Regions from separate parts of the Rahnella sp. CJA17(1/100) genome, predicted to be linked through region 3. Evidence: predicted binding sites of a transcription regulator. Region 3 holds the regulator's gene; each other region holds the start of a gene.
The links. The regulator PhoB, encoded in region 3, activates phosphate uptake and scavenging genes when phosphate is short. The targets are predictions, from matches to a motif close to CTGTCATAAAACTGNCNNAT.
Positions count from the first base shown of each region.

Region 1: a site for PhoB is predicted at 3,088-3,107, ahead of AACU55_RS23225 (phosphoethanolamine transferase). Genes of this name have one in related genera too.
Region 2: a site for PhoB is predicted at 2,453-2,472, ahead of serA (phosphoglycerate dehydrogenase). Genes of this name have one in related genera too.

Region 1 is NZ_CAWOJA010000073.1:228,471-233,559, reverse strand. It holds gene AACU55_RS23245 (DUF969 domain-containing protein) at 1-43, shown strand, start outside; gene AACU55_RS23240 (DUF979 domain-containing protein) at 40-990, shown strand; gene AACU55_RS23235 (DUF2891 domain-containing protein) at 1,003-2,025, shown strand; gene lpxA (acyl-ACP--UDP-N-acetylglucosamine O-acyltransferase) at 2,069-2,857, opposite strand; gene AACU55_RS23225 (phosphoethanolamine transferase) at 3,218-4,852, shown strand; gene AACU55_RS23220 (LysR family transcriptional regulator) at 4,888-5,089, opposite strand, start outside.
Region 2 is NZ_CAWOJA010000005.1:52,001-57,089, forward strand. It holds gene asr (acid resistance repetitive basic protein Asr) at 217-627, shown strand; gene serA (phosphoglycerate dehydrogenase) at 939-2,177, opposite strand; gene rpiA (ribose-5-phosphate isomerase RpiA) at 2,528-3,190, opposite strand; gene AACU55_RS03530 (LysR family transcriptional regulator ArgP) at 3,418-4,320, shown strand; gene AACU55_RS03535 (LysR family transcriptional regulator) at 4,349-5,089, opposite strand, start outside.
Region 3 is NZ_CAWOJA010000010.1:52,890-57,978, reverse strand. It holds gene phoR (phosphate regulon sensor histidine kinase PhoR) at 1-1,279, opposite strand, end outside; gene phoB (phosphate response regulator transcription factor PhoB) at 1,302-1,991, opposite strand; gene sbcD (exonuclease subunit SbcD) at 2,219-3,457, shown strand; gene sbcC (exonuclease subunit SbcC) at 3,454-5,089, shown strand, end outside.

The DNA of each region.
Region 1 (5,089 bases), on a different contig from region 3:
GGCTAAACGCTTCGACGTTCATCACGGGAGTGCAGCGAAATGATCACTTTGCAGACTGTTTATATTCTTGCGGGCCTGATGTTCTGCGCCTATGCGTTCTTCAACGTGCGCGATAAAAGCCATTCCCGCCGTTATGTCAACGCGCTGTTCTGGGGCATTTACGGTGTCACTTTCCTGTTTGGCGCTGAATTGCCGCACTTCGTGACCGGCTGTATGGCGATTTTACTGGCGGTCATCGCCGGTAGCGGGAAACTGGGTAAAGGCAAATCAGACAGTGAGCAGCCCGGACAGGTCGAAAAACGCGAAGCGGGCGCCAAACGTTTTGGCAACAGACTGTTTATTCCCGCCCTGCTGATCCCGATTGTGACCCTGATCGGCACCCTGACGCTGAAATACACGCCGCTGGTAGAAGCCAAAAACGTGACGCTGATTTCGCTGGTACTCGGTACGCTGGTGGCCTTTATTGTGGCGCTGATTATGCTGCGTGATTCGCCGGTCAAAGCCGTGAAAGCGGGCGGACAGACGATGGACACCGTCGGCTGGGCGGCTATTCTGCCGCAGATGCTGGCCGCACTCGGCGCGCTGTTTGCGCTGGCGGGGGTCGGTGGCGTGGTATCTGAACTGGTCAAAAACATCATTCCGCTCGGCTCACCGCTGGCGATTGTGATTGCCTATACCTTCGGCATGGCACTTTTCACCATGATCATGGGAAATGGTTTTGCCGCCTTCCCGGTGATGACCGCGGGGATCGGGCTGCCACTCATCGTCAACCAGTTGGGTGGAAATCCGGCGATTATGGGCGCGATCGGCATGTTGTCCGGTTTCTGCGGCACCTTAATGACGCCGATGGCGGCCAATTTCAATATCGTGCCTGCGGCCTTGCTCGAATTGCAGGACAAGAATGGCGTGATTAAAGCGCAGTGGAAAACCGGTGTATTGCTGTTGCTGGTGAATACCGCGTTTATGTATTTCTTTGTGTTCCGTTTCTGATAAGGAAAGACGATGACGACGCAACAAAGTACCGCCCTGACGCCAGAGATGGCGTCCCGTTTTGCCTCACTGGCGCTGAATCATTTAACCCGTGAATTCCCGAACAAACTCATGCATGCCATGAGCAGCGCGGCAGATGCGCAAACGCCACGCCAGTTACATCCGGTCTTTTACGGCAGCTATGACTGGCATTCCTGCGTGCACGGATACTGGTTATTGCTGCGCCTGCTGGATCGTTTTCCGCAATTACCGGAAGCTGAAAAAATCATTGCGGTGATCGGCCAGCATTTCACGCCAGAAAACGTCGCCGGTGAAATGGCCTATCTGCAACAACCGCAACATGCCGGATTTGAAAGACCGTATGGCTGGGCGTGGTTTCTGGCGCTGAGCCAGCAATTGCATGGGATGGCATTGCCGCAGGCTGCTGAATGGGTAAAAACGCTGGCGCCGATGAGCCGGTTCTTCGAAAAGAGTTTTAGTGAGTTTTTGCCCAAAGCCACCTATCCCCTGCGGGTCGGCAGCCATTTCAACACCGCGTTTGCGCTGGCATTAACGCTCGATTATGCGCGCTGCGTTAAGCATCACAAACTGGCAGAACTGATCGAAGAAACGGCGCTGCGCTGGCATCTGGAAGATGTGCATTGTCAGGCGTGGGAACCGGGCGGTGATGAATTCCTGTCACCCTCCCTGATGGAGGCTGAACTGATGCGGCGCGTTCTGCCGGGCGAAGCATTTGTGACCTGGTTTGGCCGTTTCCTGCCGGATCTGGCTCACAGTCAGCCTGCCACGCTTTTCACCCCCGCCACGGTCACTGACCGCAGTGACGGTAAAATTGGCCATCTGGACGGACTGAATCTCAGCCGCGCCTGGTGTCAGCGTTCGCTGGCCTCTGCGCTGCCAGCGGGCGATCCGCGTGCGGCCTTGCTGCGCCAGACGGCAGAAGCCCATCTGCACAGCGCGCTGAACCATCTCGACAGCACCTACATGGGCGAACACTGGCTGGCGACCTTTGCCCTGTTAGCACTCGAAGCCTGACAGCCCTCTTCCTCTGTTCAGCCGCAGGGTTACCGTGAAATCGTTAGCGAATAATCCCGCGCGCTGAATCGAGGAAAAATGCATTGAAGTGGCACAGTAACGGATATTCCGCGCTGAGCTGCTCAATCTCCCCCTTCACCCGTTCCACCGATTCCGGCTGGTGATAAAGCAAATCGTACAGATAGCGGATGACATTTTGCTGCGCTTTGCCGGCCCGGCAAAATTCCGTTGCCTGCTCGTTTATCCCTTTCGGCACCGCGCGATTTCCCCCCGCTATCACAAAAGGCGGCACGTCCTGCACCACACAGGTATTAGCAAGGAGATGGACGCCCATGCCAATAATACAAAACTGATGCACCGCGCTCAGGGCATCAATCCGGGCATCACTGCCCAATGAAACATGCCCCGCCAGAGCACTGTGTTCGCCGATAAACGTGGCATTTCCTATCTGACAGTCATGGCCGACATGCACGCCCCCTTCAAACACATTCAGGTGCCCGATCCGGGTCATACCACCGCCCTGCACGGTGCCGCGATGCAGTGTCACGTGGCGGCCAATGCGGTTTCCATTGCCGATTTCCAGCCCGGTGGGTTCTCCGGCGTATTTCAAATCCTGGCTGATCTCGCCAATGGATGAACCCATGCCAATCTGGTTATCCGTGCCAATTTTGGTATTGCCGTTGATAACGACATGAGAAGAAATGTGTGTTCCTTCGCCGATTTGCACACCGGCGGAAATAAAGCAGAAAGGCCCGATAACCACTCGCGGGCCGATAATGACACCTGGCTCTATGATACTGCTGGCCGCAATTGTGGCCGAAGATGAAATCAACACGAACATCCTTCTGACAGCCGGCAGGCAGTCAGTGGTGAATTAAACCGGACAGGCATAATCAGGGAAAGATCAAAATGAGCGGAGGGAAACGCACTCAGAGAGGTTTAAACAAGGGGGAGTGTTTCTTGAACATCCGCATCGCTACACCGCACAGCATAAGGCTTCAGGATCGAAAAGGCGGTCTCTTATATTTTTTTTATTTTCTGAACCTTTTCGGAAACGCTGCATAACGAAAATTTTATGACAGGTAGATTAAGGCTTTCTTAAGATTTGATGAATATTCTATTGGATATTCGTTTCTATCGTTATGTTTCCCTCACATCAACGCTGCTACCACCATCCTGTTGGGAGTTTTCATTGCGCTCTATATTCCCGAAGATTAGCTACTTTACGCTGACTTTACTGCTGACCCTGTATTTTACCTTTATCGTTAATCTGCCGATTTTGCTGCATTTTTATCGCATCTTACAGGCACTGCCCGCGTACAACCTGGCTTTTGCCCTGAGCATTCCGGTTGCGCTGTTTGCCGCACTGAACTTTGTGTTCACCCCTTTCAGCTTTCGCCCATTGCTTAAGCCATTCTTTATTATCGTGCTGCCGGTCAGTGCCCTCGCCAGTTTTGCGATGATGACCTTCCAGGTCGTATTTGATCGCGGCATGATCGAAAATATTCTCGAGACGCAATCGGCTGAAGCGTCGTCTTACCTGAATCTGAAAGTGATACTGTGGTTTGTCTTCACCGGCGTTTTGCCCGCTATTTTGCTTTTCCTGACACCGGTCAGCTATGAAAAAACGCCGTTACGCCGTCTCGGTGTCCGTCTGGTGTCGATGATGATTTCATTGCTGGTGGTTGCCTCCATTGCCGGGATTTTTTACAAAGATTACGCCTCTGTGGGCCGTAACAACCGCACCCTGAATCTGGAAATTGTGCCGACAAACTACCTCTACAGCGCGTTCCAGTACATCAATCACCGTTACTTCACGCCGAAAATGCCGTTCCAGACTATTGGCAACGATGCAAAACTGGTGCAGCAACCGGGGCAGAAACCAAATCTGGTGTTCCTGGTGATTGGGGAAACCGCGCGGGCGCAAAATCAGTCATCTGAGGGGTACGCCAAACCGACTAATCAGTACACACAGGCTATTCCTGACGTGGTGTTCTTTAATAAAATGACGTCATGCGGCACGGCAACGGCGATTTCTGTGCCGTGCATGTTCTCGAATATGAAGCGCACCCGCTACGACGCCAACCGCGCCCGTAACAGTGAAGGCTTGCTGGATATCCTGCATAAAGCCGGTGTTTCAGTGTTCTGGAAAGACAATGATGAAGGCTGTAAAGGCGTGTGCGACCGCGTGCCGAATATCACCATCGATACAAAAAAAGACGGTAAATACTGTGATGGCGATACCTGCTACGACATGGCGCTGATGCAGAATATCGATGACGACATCAAACCTGACGGCAAAAATACGCTGATTGGCTTACATCTGATCGGCAGCCACGGCCCGACCTACTACAAACGCTATCCGCAGGAATTCCGTAAGTTTATACCTGACTGCCCGCGCAGCGATATTGAAAACTGTTCTCAGGAACAACTGGTGAATACCTACGATAATACCCTGCTTTACACGGATTACACGGTGTCGCAGGTGATTGAGAAGGCGAAGCAGTATCAGGATAAGTACAACGTGGCCGTGATTTATCTTTCTGACCATGGCGAATCGCTGGGTGAAAATGGCCTGTATTTGCACGGCACGCCTTACAGCGTGGCACCGGCGCAACAGACACACGTGCCGATGCTGTTCTGGTTATCCAGCGGTTATGTGAAAGCGCAGGGAATTGATCTGCAATGCCTGAAATCGTATGCCGTGAACAAAGACGTTTCGCAGGATAACCTGTTCCACACCGTGCTGAGCGCGATGGACGTGCAAACCTCGGAACGTGATCCGCAACTGGATATTCTGGCGGGCTGCCGTACATCACAAAGGTAATCACGTCCCTGTTGAAGCGGTTTGCTGCCAGAACGTTATGGCAGCAAACCGCACTCCGTCAGAATGCTTTTTGCCAGCGTGCTGACCGTTTTATCAAACCGCTCAGATTCATTATCCATCACCATATACAAAGCCGTTTGCCGCACCGTTCTGGCTGATAATTCCAGTCGTCGGAGTAAACCGCTCTCCAGCGCTTTTTCCACACTTTCCAGCGGCAGCCAGCCGTACCCCACGCCC
Region 2 (5,089 bases), on a different contig from region 3:
ACCTCATAAGTATGTTGTAACTAAGCTTGGAACCCGCACCTCTCCCTCGCTTTTTAAAACCCCAACCAATTGAAATTGATAATACTTTATCTTTATACATACCGTTACACGCCGAAACCAATCACTCACGGACAGCAAGGTTTGTCACGCCTATTATTCTCACATCGGCCCCGCAGTGGGGTAGACACACAAACCAAGATCCCTGAGGAATTAAAGATGAAAAAAGTATTAGCTCTGGTTGTAGCCGCTGCAATGGGCCTGTCTTCTGTCGCTTTCGCTGCTGAAACTACCGCAACGCCGGCACCTGCTGCTACCACAACCACCGCAGCTCCGGCTCATGCCACTAAGCATAAAGCACACAAGAAACCTGTTCAGAAAGCGCAAGCTGCCAAGAAACACAAAAAAGCCGCTAAAAAAGCACCAGTCGCTCAGAAGGCGCAGGCGGCTAAGAAACACGTGAAACACGCTAAAAAAGCGGCACCTGTTGCTCAGAAAGCGCAGGCGGCTAAGAAGCACGTGAAACACGCTAAGAAAGCTGCTCCTGTTGCTCAGAAGGCGCAGGCGGCTAAAAAGCACGTGAAACATGCTAAGAAAGCTGCTCCGGCTAAAGCAACTCCGGCAGCATAAGAAGTCACTAAGAAGTCTTTGTGAACGAATCTGTTCACTCTTATCAAGACTGAAAAATTTAACACCCGGTTCGCCGGGTGTTTTTTTCTCCGTTTTCTGCCCTGAGGTACTGACAGATGATGCTGCGCCGCTACCTGTTCGAAATCACTTTTTCATCAATGATCCTCTGCGGTCTGATTACCCTGTCCTTTTACTTCTGACGTTTTGATCCCCCCTTTATTCCCTCTGCAGACATTTTTTAACGCCCTGATGCCATAAAACAAAAAACCGCCTTTCGGCGGTTGGTATTTTGTCTGTTTCAGAAAGGCTTATCAGTAAAGCAAACGGGCACGAATGGTTCCCGGAATCGCCTTCATCAGTTGCAGCGCGGTAGTCAGCGTATTGATATCCGTTTCTGCATCAATCACCACATAACCGATTTCTGGACTGGTTTGCAGGTACTGCGCAGCAATGTTGATGCCCTGTTCCGCAAAAATCTGGTTGATGCTGGTCAGCACACCCGGACGGTTTTCATGGATATGCAGCAGACGGCTGGCTTTCTCGGTATGCGCTGGCAGAGACGCTTCCGGGAAGTTAACCGCTGACAGTGTAGAACCGTTGTCAGAGTATTTCGCCAGTTTGCCTGCCACTTCGAGGCCGATACCTTCCTGCGCTTCCATCGTCGAACCGCCGATGTGCGGCGTCAGCAATACGTTGTCGAATTCACACAGCGGAGAATTGAACGGGTCACTGTTAGTCGCCGGTTCTTCCGGGAAGACGTCGATAGCCGCACCGGAAAGATGTTTGTTACGCAGCGCATTGCACAGAGCAGGAATGTCGATCACGGTACCGCGTGAGGCGTTGATTAACAACGCGCCAGGCTTCATCTGCGCCAGCTGCACTTCAGAAATCATGTCTTTGGTTCCGGCTGTTTCCGGCACATGCAGCGTGACCACGTCGCTGGTATTGAGCAATTCTTCCAGTGTGGCAATCGGCTGCGCGTTGCCCAAAGGCAGTTTGCTTTCGATGTCATAATAGAAGACGCGCATCCCCAGGCTTTCCGCCAGAATCCCCAGCTGCGTGCCAATGTGGCCGTAACCGATGATACCCAGACGCTTGCCGCGCGCTTCGAATGAACCGACCGCCAGCTTGTTCCAGACACCACGGTGCGCTTTCGCATTCGCTTCAGGAATGCCGCGCATCATCAGCAACATCTCGCCCAGCACCATTTCCGCAACCGAACGGGTGTTGGAGAAGGGTGCGTTAAAGACCGGAATACCGCGACGGGTCGCAGCTTTCAGATCTACCTGATTGGTGCCGATACAGAAACACCCAACAGCCACCAGTTTTTCGGCTGCCTGGAACACTTCTTCAGTCAGCTGAGTACGCGATCGGAGTCCAACAAAGTGCGCATCACGGATCGATTCTTTCAGCGATTGCGTGTCTAAAGCACCTTTGTGAAATTCAATATTGGTGTAACCCGCGGCACGGAGTGTATCAACCGCACTTTGGTGGACGCCTTCCACTAACAAAAATTTAATCTTGTCTTTCTCAAGTGATACTTTTGCCATTTCCCGACCCTATATTTTTCTGGCTGAATTCGAACTGCAAGATGACTGCTCACAGTCAACATAACAAAAAATCCGCCATCATCAATACAAACGATTGCCTGCCCCCCAGCAGAAGGCTCAGCACGCCTGCCGGTTTTTAGCATTTCATGCTGGTTCAATTTTACTGTGCCAGACGTTCAGGAGGAGAAATACAGAAATGTGACATAAGTCACCAAATTAAAGCCTTTGAAGAAAAGATGATTCAGTCAGAAAATTATCATCTTCATAACATTGCGTTATGACAGTGCAATGACGAGGCTTAGGCTGGCTGCCTTGCCCTAAAGCAGCCAGATCTTCTGCTTATATTCTGATTACTTCAGTTTGACGGTTTTGACACCTTCAGAAGTCCCGACCAGCGCCACGTCAGCACCCCGGTTGGCGAACAGGCCGACAGTCACAACACCGGCAATACTGTTGATCTTATTTTCCATCGCGACGGCATCAAGAATGTTCAGGTTATGCACATCAAGGATCACATTGCCATTGTCTGTCAGCACATTCTGGCGGTATTCCGGCAGGCCGCCGAGTTTAACCAGTTCACGCGCAACATAAGAGCGCGCCATTGGGATCACTTCCACCGGCAGCGGGAATTTACCCAGCACATCAACCTGCTTGGAAGCATCCACGATACAGATGAATTTTTTGGCAATCGCGGCAATGATTTTTTCGCGGGTCAGCGCAGCGCCCCCCCCTTTGATCATCTGCATCGAGCCGTTGATTTCATCCGCGCCATCGACATACACATCCAGCGAATCCACTTCATTGCTGTCGAAAACATGAATACCCAGACTCTTCAGTTTTGCGGTAGAAGCATCGGAGCTTGAAACCGCACCTTCAATCTGGCCTTTGATGGAACCCAGTGCATCAATGAAATGTGCGGCGGTGGATCCGGTACCGACACCGACAATGGTGCCCGGCGTGACGTAATCCAGTGCGGCCCAGCCGACTGCTTTTTTCAATTCTTCCTGCGTCATAATGGCTTCTCTGTCTGATAACACGTAAGTGGCGTGAATAGTTCGGTGGAACGAAGAGTGCCGGTGATTATAAAGCATGTCCCGGCAATTTGGATAAACAACACCGCAGCCAGATCACACTTATTAAGTGCAATTGTGCTGCAAACACAAAGATTTTCCTCACCACAAATCCTGACAATCTGTGGCATAGTGTTCGGATAAAATTAAATCTAAGGGACAGAACTCCGATGAAACGCCCGGACTATAGAACGCTGCAGGCACTGGACGCGGTGATCCGTGAGCGCGGTTTTGAGCGCGCAGCGCAGAAGCTTTGCATCACACAATCGGCCGTCTCTCAGCGCATCAAGCAACTGGAAAATTTGTTCGGCCAGCCGCTGCTGGTTCGTACCGTTCCACCCCGGCCGACTGAACAGGGACAGAAATTACTGGCCTTGTTACATCAGGTGGAATTACTGGAAGAAGAGTGGCTTGGCAGTGACAGCAACAATGAAAGCAATGATACACCTCTGCTGCTTTCACTGGCGGTCAATGCCGACAGTCTGGCAACCTGGCTGTTACCGGCGCTGAAATCAGTGCTGGTTGATTCCCCTATCCGCCTGAATTTACAGGTGGAAGATGAAACGCGCACGCAGGAACGTCTGCGTCGTGGTGAAGTGGTGGGCGCGGTAAGTATTCAGCCCCAGCCACTGCCGAGCTGTCTGGTGGATCAGCTTGGTGCGCTGGACTATTTGTTTGTGGGTTCGAAACCTTTTGCTGATCGCTATTTCCCGAACGGCGTTACCCGCTCCGCCTTGCTGAAAGCGCCTGCGGTAGCGTTTGACCATCTGGACGATATGCATCAGGCCTTCCTGCAACAGAACTTCGATTTATCGCCGGGCAGCGTGCCGTGCCACATCGTTAACTCGTCGGAAGCCTTTGTGCAACTGGCCCGTCAGGGCACCACCTGCTGCATGATCCCGCATCTGCAAATCGAGAAAGAGTTGGAAAGCGGCGAGCTGATCGACCTGACGCCCGGCCTGTTCCAGCGCCGTATGCTTTACTGGCACCGTTTTGCGCCCGAAAGCCGCATGATGCGTAAAGTCACCGATGCACTGATCGCCCACGGACATCAGGTGTTGCGTCAGGACTGACAGAATTATCCGGCGTGAAAAGCGGCGTTTAATCGCTTTTCTCCCGGACCATCTCGATCAATGCCCGCAGGCTCGCGGGCACATGCCGGTTGCCCGCGAAGTAGAGAAACAAACCGGGGATTGGCGGGCACCAGTCTTCCAGCACTGCGATTAGCCGCCCTTCTTTCAGCGCAACCTGCGCATAATCTTCAGGAACATACGCGATCCCCAGCCCGTCCTGTGCGGCCTCAATCATCAGTTGCGTATTATCCAGCGTCAGATTTCCCGGCACGTCCACCGCCACTTCCTGTCCGCGTTTGTGGAACTCCCAGCGATAGCGTTTTCCGCTGGGCAGGCGCTGACGCAGACACTGATGGCGGGCGAGATCATCCGGCGTTTCAGGGGCGGGATGCGCCGCAAGATAATCCGGCGAAGCCACGGCCAGAAAGCGCATGTCGGGGCTGAGTCGCACGGCGATCATGTCCCGTGGAACCGCTTCTCCCAGCCGGATCCCTGCGTCAAACCCTTCCCCGACAATATCCACCAGCTTTCCTTCCGCCACCAGATCCAGCGCCACACCGGGATAACGCGCCATGAATTGCGGCACAATATTGCGCAACAACAAGCGGATAGCGCCCTCGCTGCCGTTGATACGTAATTCACCCGTCAGCCGCCCCGGCTCGCCCGCCACGTCTTCCAGCGCCGCATCAAGCCCGTTCATCAGCGGATTAATCCGTTTCAGCAGGCGTTCACCCGTTTCGGTCAGTGACACACTGCGCGTCGTGCGGTG
Region 3 (5,089 bases):
CAATCAACTTCGGCGCCAGCGTAAACATAAACCGGGTACCGACGCCGACTTCACTCATGACTTCGAGTTTTGAGTGGTGATGGCTGAGCGCATGTTTGACGATTGCCAGTCCCAGTCCGCTGCCGCCGGTCTGACGTGAACGGGCTTTATCGACGCGGTAGAAACGTTCGGTCAGGCGCGGCAGGTGCTGCGGCGCAATGCCCGGTCCGTTGTCGCTGATCTGGAACTGTGCGCCATGCGGCGTTTGTTGCCAGCTGACTTCAATCCGTGTCCCCGCTGGCGTGTGGTTAACCGCGTTATACACCAGGTTCGACACCGCGCTGCGCAGTTGATCTTCATTACCAAAGACCTTCAGCTTGTCGTTTACGCGAAACACCACTTCATGCCTGCCGTTGCTTAACGTTTGCACTTCACGTTCGAGCATGCCGAGCATCACCGGAATATCCACTTTCTCGTGCAAATCAATATTCGCTGAGGCTTCGATTTTCGACAGCGTCAGCAGCTGCTTCACCAGCCCGTCCATCCGCCGCGTCTGTTCCTGCATGGTATCCAGCGCTTTAGTGCGGAAAGGCTCTTCCAGCTTGGCGTCTTCCATCATTTCCAGATACCCCTGCAATACCGTCAATGGGGTTCTCAGTTCATGACTGACGTTAGCGAAGAAGTTACGCCGTGCGCCTTCAAGCTGACGCATCTGGGTCACGTCGCGTGCCACCATCAGCAGTTGTCCTTCGGAATAAGGCATGACGCGAAACTCGACATAATGCTCATTATTGAGTTGTAAATTCAGCGCCCGGCTGAAATCGCGGGTCTGGATCCACAGCCGGAATTCCGGATAACGCAGCAGGTTGAAGATATGTTGCCCGTTATCTTCCGGCCAGCGGAAACCGAGCAAATCCTGCGCCAGTCCGTTACACCAGAAAATATTGCCTTCTTCAGTGGTCAGCACCACGGCATCCGGCAGCGATTCGGCACCGCTGCGAAAACGTTTGATGAGCTGGCCTAATTCGCGACGGCGACGCCGGTTGCGCATCTGCATCTGGTTCAGCCCGTAAAACAGCGGCTCCCAGCTCCAGCGCCCATTCGGCGGCGTAATGCTGCGGTCGAGCCACAGCCAGTGAGAGAGTTTAAGCTGGTTGTAATAATTCCAGCCCAGTGCCGCCATCAGCGACACCAGGAGGAGCCAGCCGAAATGGCCGACGAAAATACCGAGAATTAACGCTGGCAGGCAAAAGAGAAACAATTCACCCGCCAGTCGTTTCCATGACAAACGTTCTAGCACACAGATTCTCCGCTGTGAGGGCTCAATAACGCGTTGAAAAACGGTATCCGGTACCACGAACAGTCTGGATCATTCTGTCATGTCCACTGGTTTCCAGCGCCTTACGTAAACGACGAATATGCACGTCAACCGTGCGATCTTCCACATAAACGTTAGTGCCCCAGACGTTATTGAGCAACTGTTCGCGGCTGTATACACGTTCGGAATGGGTCATAAAGAAGTGTAATAACTTAAATTCGGTCGGCCCCATATCGAGCGCCTGCTCGTTGGCCATCACCCGGTGAGACGACGGATCCAGGCTTAAACCCTGCATGTCGATTACTTCTTCCACCGCCATTGGCGAGATGCGACGCATCACGGCTTTAATGCGGGCAACCAGTTCTTTCGGAGAAAACGGTTTGGTGATGTAATCATCGGCACCCACTTCAAGGCCGCGCACCCGATCTTCTTCTTCACCGCGTGCGGTCAGCATCATCACCGGAATTTCGCGGGTCAGTGCCTCACGTTTAAGATGCTTAATAAACTGAATACCGGAACCGCCAGGTAACATCCAGTCAAGCAGGATCAGTTCAGGGTAAGGTTCAACAAGCTGCCCAATCGCTGAATCAAAATCCTCAGCTTCTACGGCCTGATAGCCATTTTGTTCCAGTACAAAACACACCATTTCACGGATTGGAGCTTCGTCTTCAACCACCAATATACGTCTAGCCATCGTAGGTCCTGCCAATAGGTTAGCGATCTTTTATTTGATTGCGGGCGCCATTATGCGTCAGTTTTGTGACAGATTTATGAATGAAAAGAATGGTTCATTACAGTCAACTATGACAGATAATTTCCGGCCATCTTGCTGAAATTGGTCTGATTTATCGGGGACAGCTTCCCCTGCCGACGTTTATACTTTACCCCATTGTCGTCATCCAGGGTTCATACGGGAGTCTCATGCGCCTGATCCACACGTCAGACTGGCACCTCGGCCAGTACTTTTTCACTAAAAGCCGTGCAGCCGAACATCAGGCATTTTTGCGCTGGCTGACCGGTCAGGTGCAACAACATCAGGTCGACGCCGTGATTGTCGCGGGCGATATTTTCGACACAGGTTCCCCACCCAGTTATGCCCGAGAATTGTATAACCGCTTCGTGGTGGAATTACAGCAAACCGGCTGCCAGCTGGTGGTGCTGGCTGGTAACCACGATTCTGTCGCCACGCTCAATGAATCGCGCGAGCTCCTGTCCTGCCTGAATACGCGGGTGATTGCCACCGTCGGTGAAAACCTTTCTGAACAGATTTTAGTGCTCAGTCAGCGTGACGGGAAACCCGGCGCGATACTGTGCGCTATCCCGTTTTTACGCCCGCGTGATCTGCTCGCCAGCCAGGCGGGACAGTCCGGCAGCGACAAGCAACTGGCATTGCAGGAAGCCATCGCCGCGCATTATGACGCGCTCTGGCAGGCTGCTCAGGCCAGACGTGACGAACTGGGCATGCCGCTGCCTATTATTGCGACCGGCCATCTGACGACTGTCGGCGTCAGTACCTCTGATTCCGTGCGCGACATCTATATAGGTACGCTCGATGCGTTTCCGGCGCAGGCCTTTCCGCCGGTCGATTATGTGGCACTGGGTCATATTCACCGTGCACAATGCGTCGCCAAAACCGAACATATCCGTTACAGCGGCTCGCCGATTGCCCTGAGTTTTGACGAACTGAGCAAAGCTAAAAGTGTGTACTTACTTGATTTTGATGGTGCGACGCTCAACGCCATCGACACACTGGAAATCCCGGTTTTCCAGCCGATGCAGATAATCAAAGGCTCGCTGGTGGAGATTGAACACCAACTGGCACAGTTCGAAGGCGGTGATCCGGCCAAACCGGTGTGGCTCGATATTGAAGTCTCCACCCAGGATTATCTCAGCGACATCCAGCGACGCATTCAGGCGCTGACGGAAGATCTGCCGGTAGAAGTCGTGCTGTTACGCCGCAGCAAAGAACAGCGCATCAACAGTATTGAGCAGCAGGAAAAAGAAACCCTCAGCGAACTGAGCGTCAGCGACGTGTTTGAACGACGACTGGCGCTGGAACCGGACCCTGACGAGCCGCGTCAGGCTCGGATGCGCACGTTGTTTGCGCAGGTGGTTGAACAGGTTAACAACGGTCAGAACGCGGAGGACGGCGCACAATGAAAATTCTCAGCCTGCGTTTAAAAAACCTGAACTCGCTGGAAGGCGAATGGAAAATTGATTTCACCGCCGAGCCGTTTGCCAGCAACGGATTATTCGCCATCACAGGTCCGACCGGTGCGGGGAAAACCACCCTGCTCGATGCCATTTGTCTGGCGCTTTATCATCAGACGCCAAGGCTGAACATTACACCAAGCCAGAATGAACTGATGACCCGCCACACCGCAGAATCGCTGGCCGAAGTGGAGTTTGAAGTCAAAGGTGTGGGTTACCGCGCGTTCTGGAGCCAGCGCCGCGCCAAAAATTCCCCTGACGGCAATCTGCAGGCACCGAAAGTGGAGCTGGCATTGCTGGCCGACGGCAAAATTCTGGCCGATAAAGTGCGCGATAAACTCGATGCCATCGCCACACTGACCGGGCTGGATTTCGGCCGTTTCACCAAATCCATGATGCTTTCACAGGGGCAGTTCGCCGCGTTTCTGAATGCCGATGCCAACGACCGCGCCGAATTGCTGGAAGAACTGACCGGCACCGAGATTTACGGGCTGCTTTCTCAACGCGTGTTTGAGCAACATAAAGAAGCGCGCATTGCGCTGGACGGTCTGCATCAGCGTATGGCCGGAATCGAACTGCTCAGCGAAGAACAGCGCCAGACGCTCGAAGCACAACGTGCTGAACTGAACACGCAGGAAATCACGCTCAGTCAGCAGGCGCAGCAGCGCCAGCAGGATCTGAACTGGCTGCAACAGTGGCAGCAGGTGCAGCAAAAACAGCAGCAGTCTCAGCAACAACTGACCGCCGCAGAGCAGGAAAATCTGGCCGCCGCGCCGCAGTTACAGCAACTGGCGCGCAGCGAACCGGCAGAAAAACTGCGTCCGTTACTCAATGATCGCCAGCGCTGTCAGGATGACGCGCAGCGCCTTCAGCAATTACTGATACAACTGACGCAGCAGCAGGAGCAGCAGATTGCACAGATGACGCCGCTGAGTCTGGCGGTGGAACAGGCGCACACTGCGCGGCAGAAACAGGCGGAAGAACAGCGTCAGATGCAGACGCTGATCGAAGAAAAAATCCTGCCACTGGATAGCGAAATCGCGCAATGGCGCAAATCGCTGGTGGAAACACAACAGGCGGTCAGCGAGTCGCAGAAACAGGCTGGTGAACATAGCGCGACGCTGCAGCAAATCACGGCGGAACGTCAGAAACTGGATGAGGAAAGCCGCCAGCATCACACCCGTCAGGCCGCGCTGACTGAAGCCCTTAACGTTGCACAACAACGTCAGGCTGAACTGGAAAAACAGTACCCGCAGGTAGTGTTACAGAAACGTCAAACCGAACTCATGCAGCTCCGGCCGGTGCGGCAGCAGCTGTTTTCACTCGCGCAAATCTTCCCGCAACTGAACCAGCGCGTGCAGCAACAGCATAAAGATTTTGCGCAGTACCAGACGCTGCTGGCCGAAGAAGAACTGCGTCTGGGCGCGATCCGTCTGCAATGTCAGAAACAGCTGGAGCATCTCAACGACGTTAAAGCACTGCATAAACAGGAAATGCTGATCGTCAGCCTTGAAGCCGAACGCGCGAATTTGCAAAGCGGCAAAGCCTGTCCGCTGTGCGGCTCGACATCACATCCGGCGA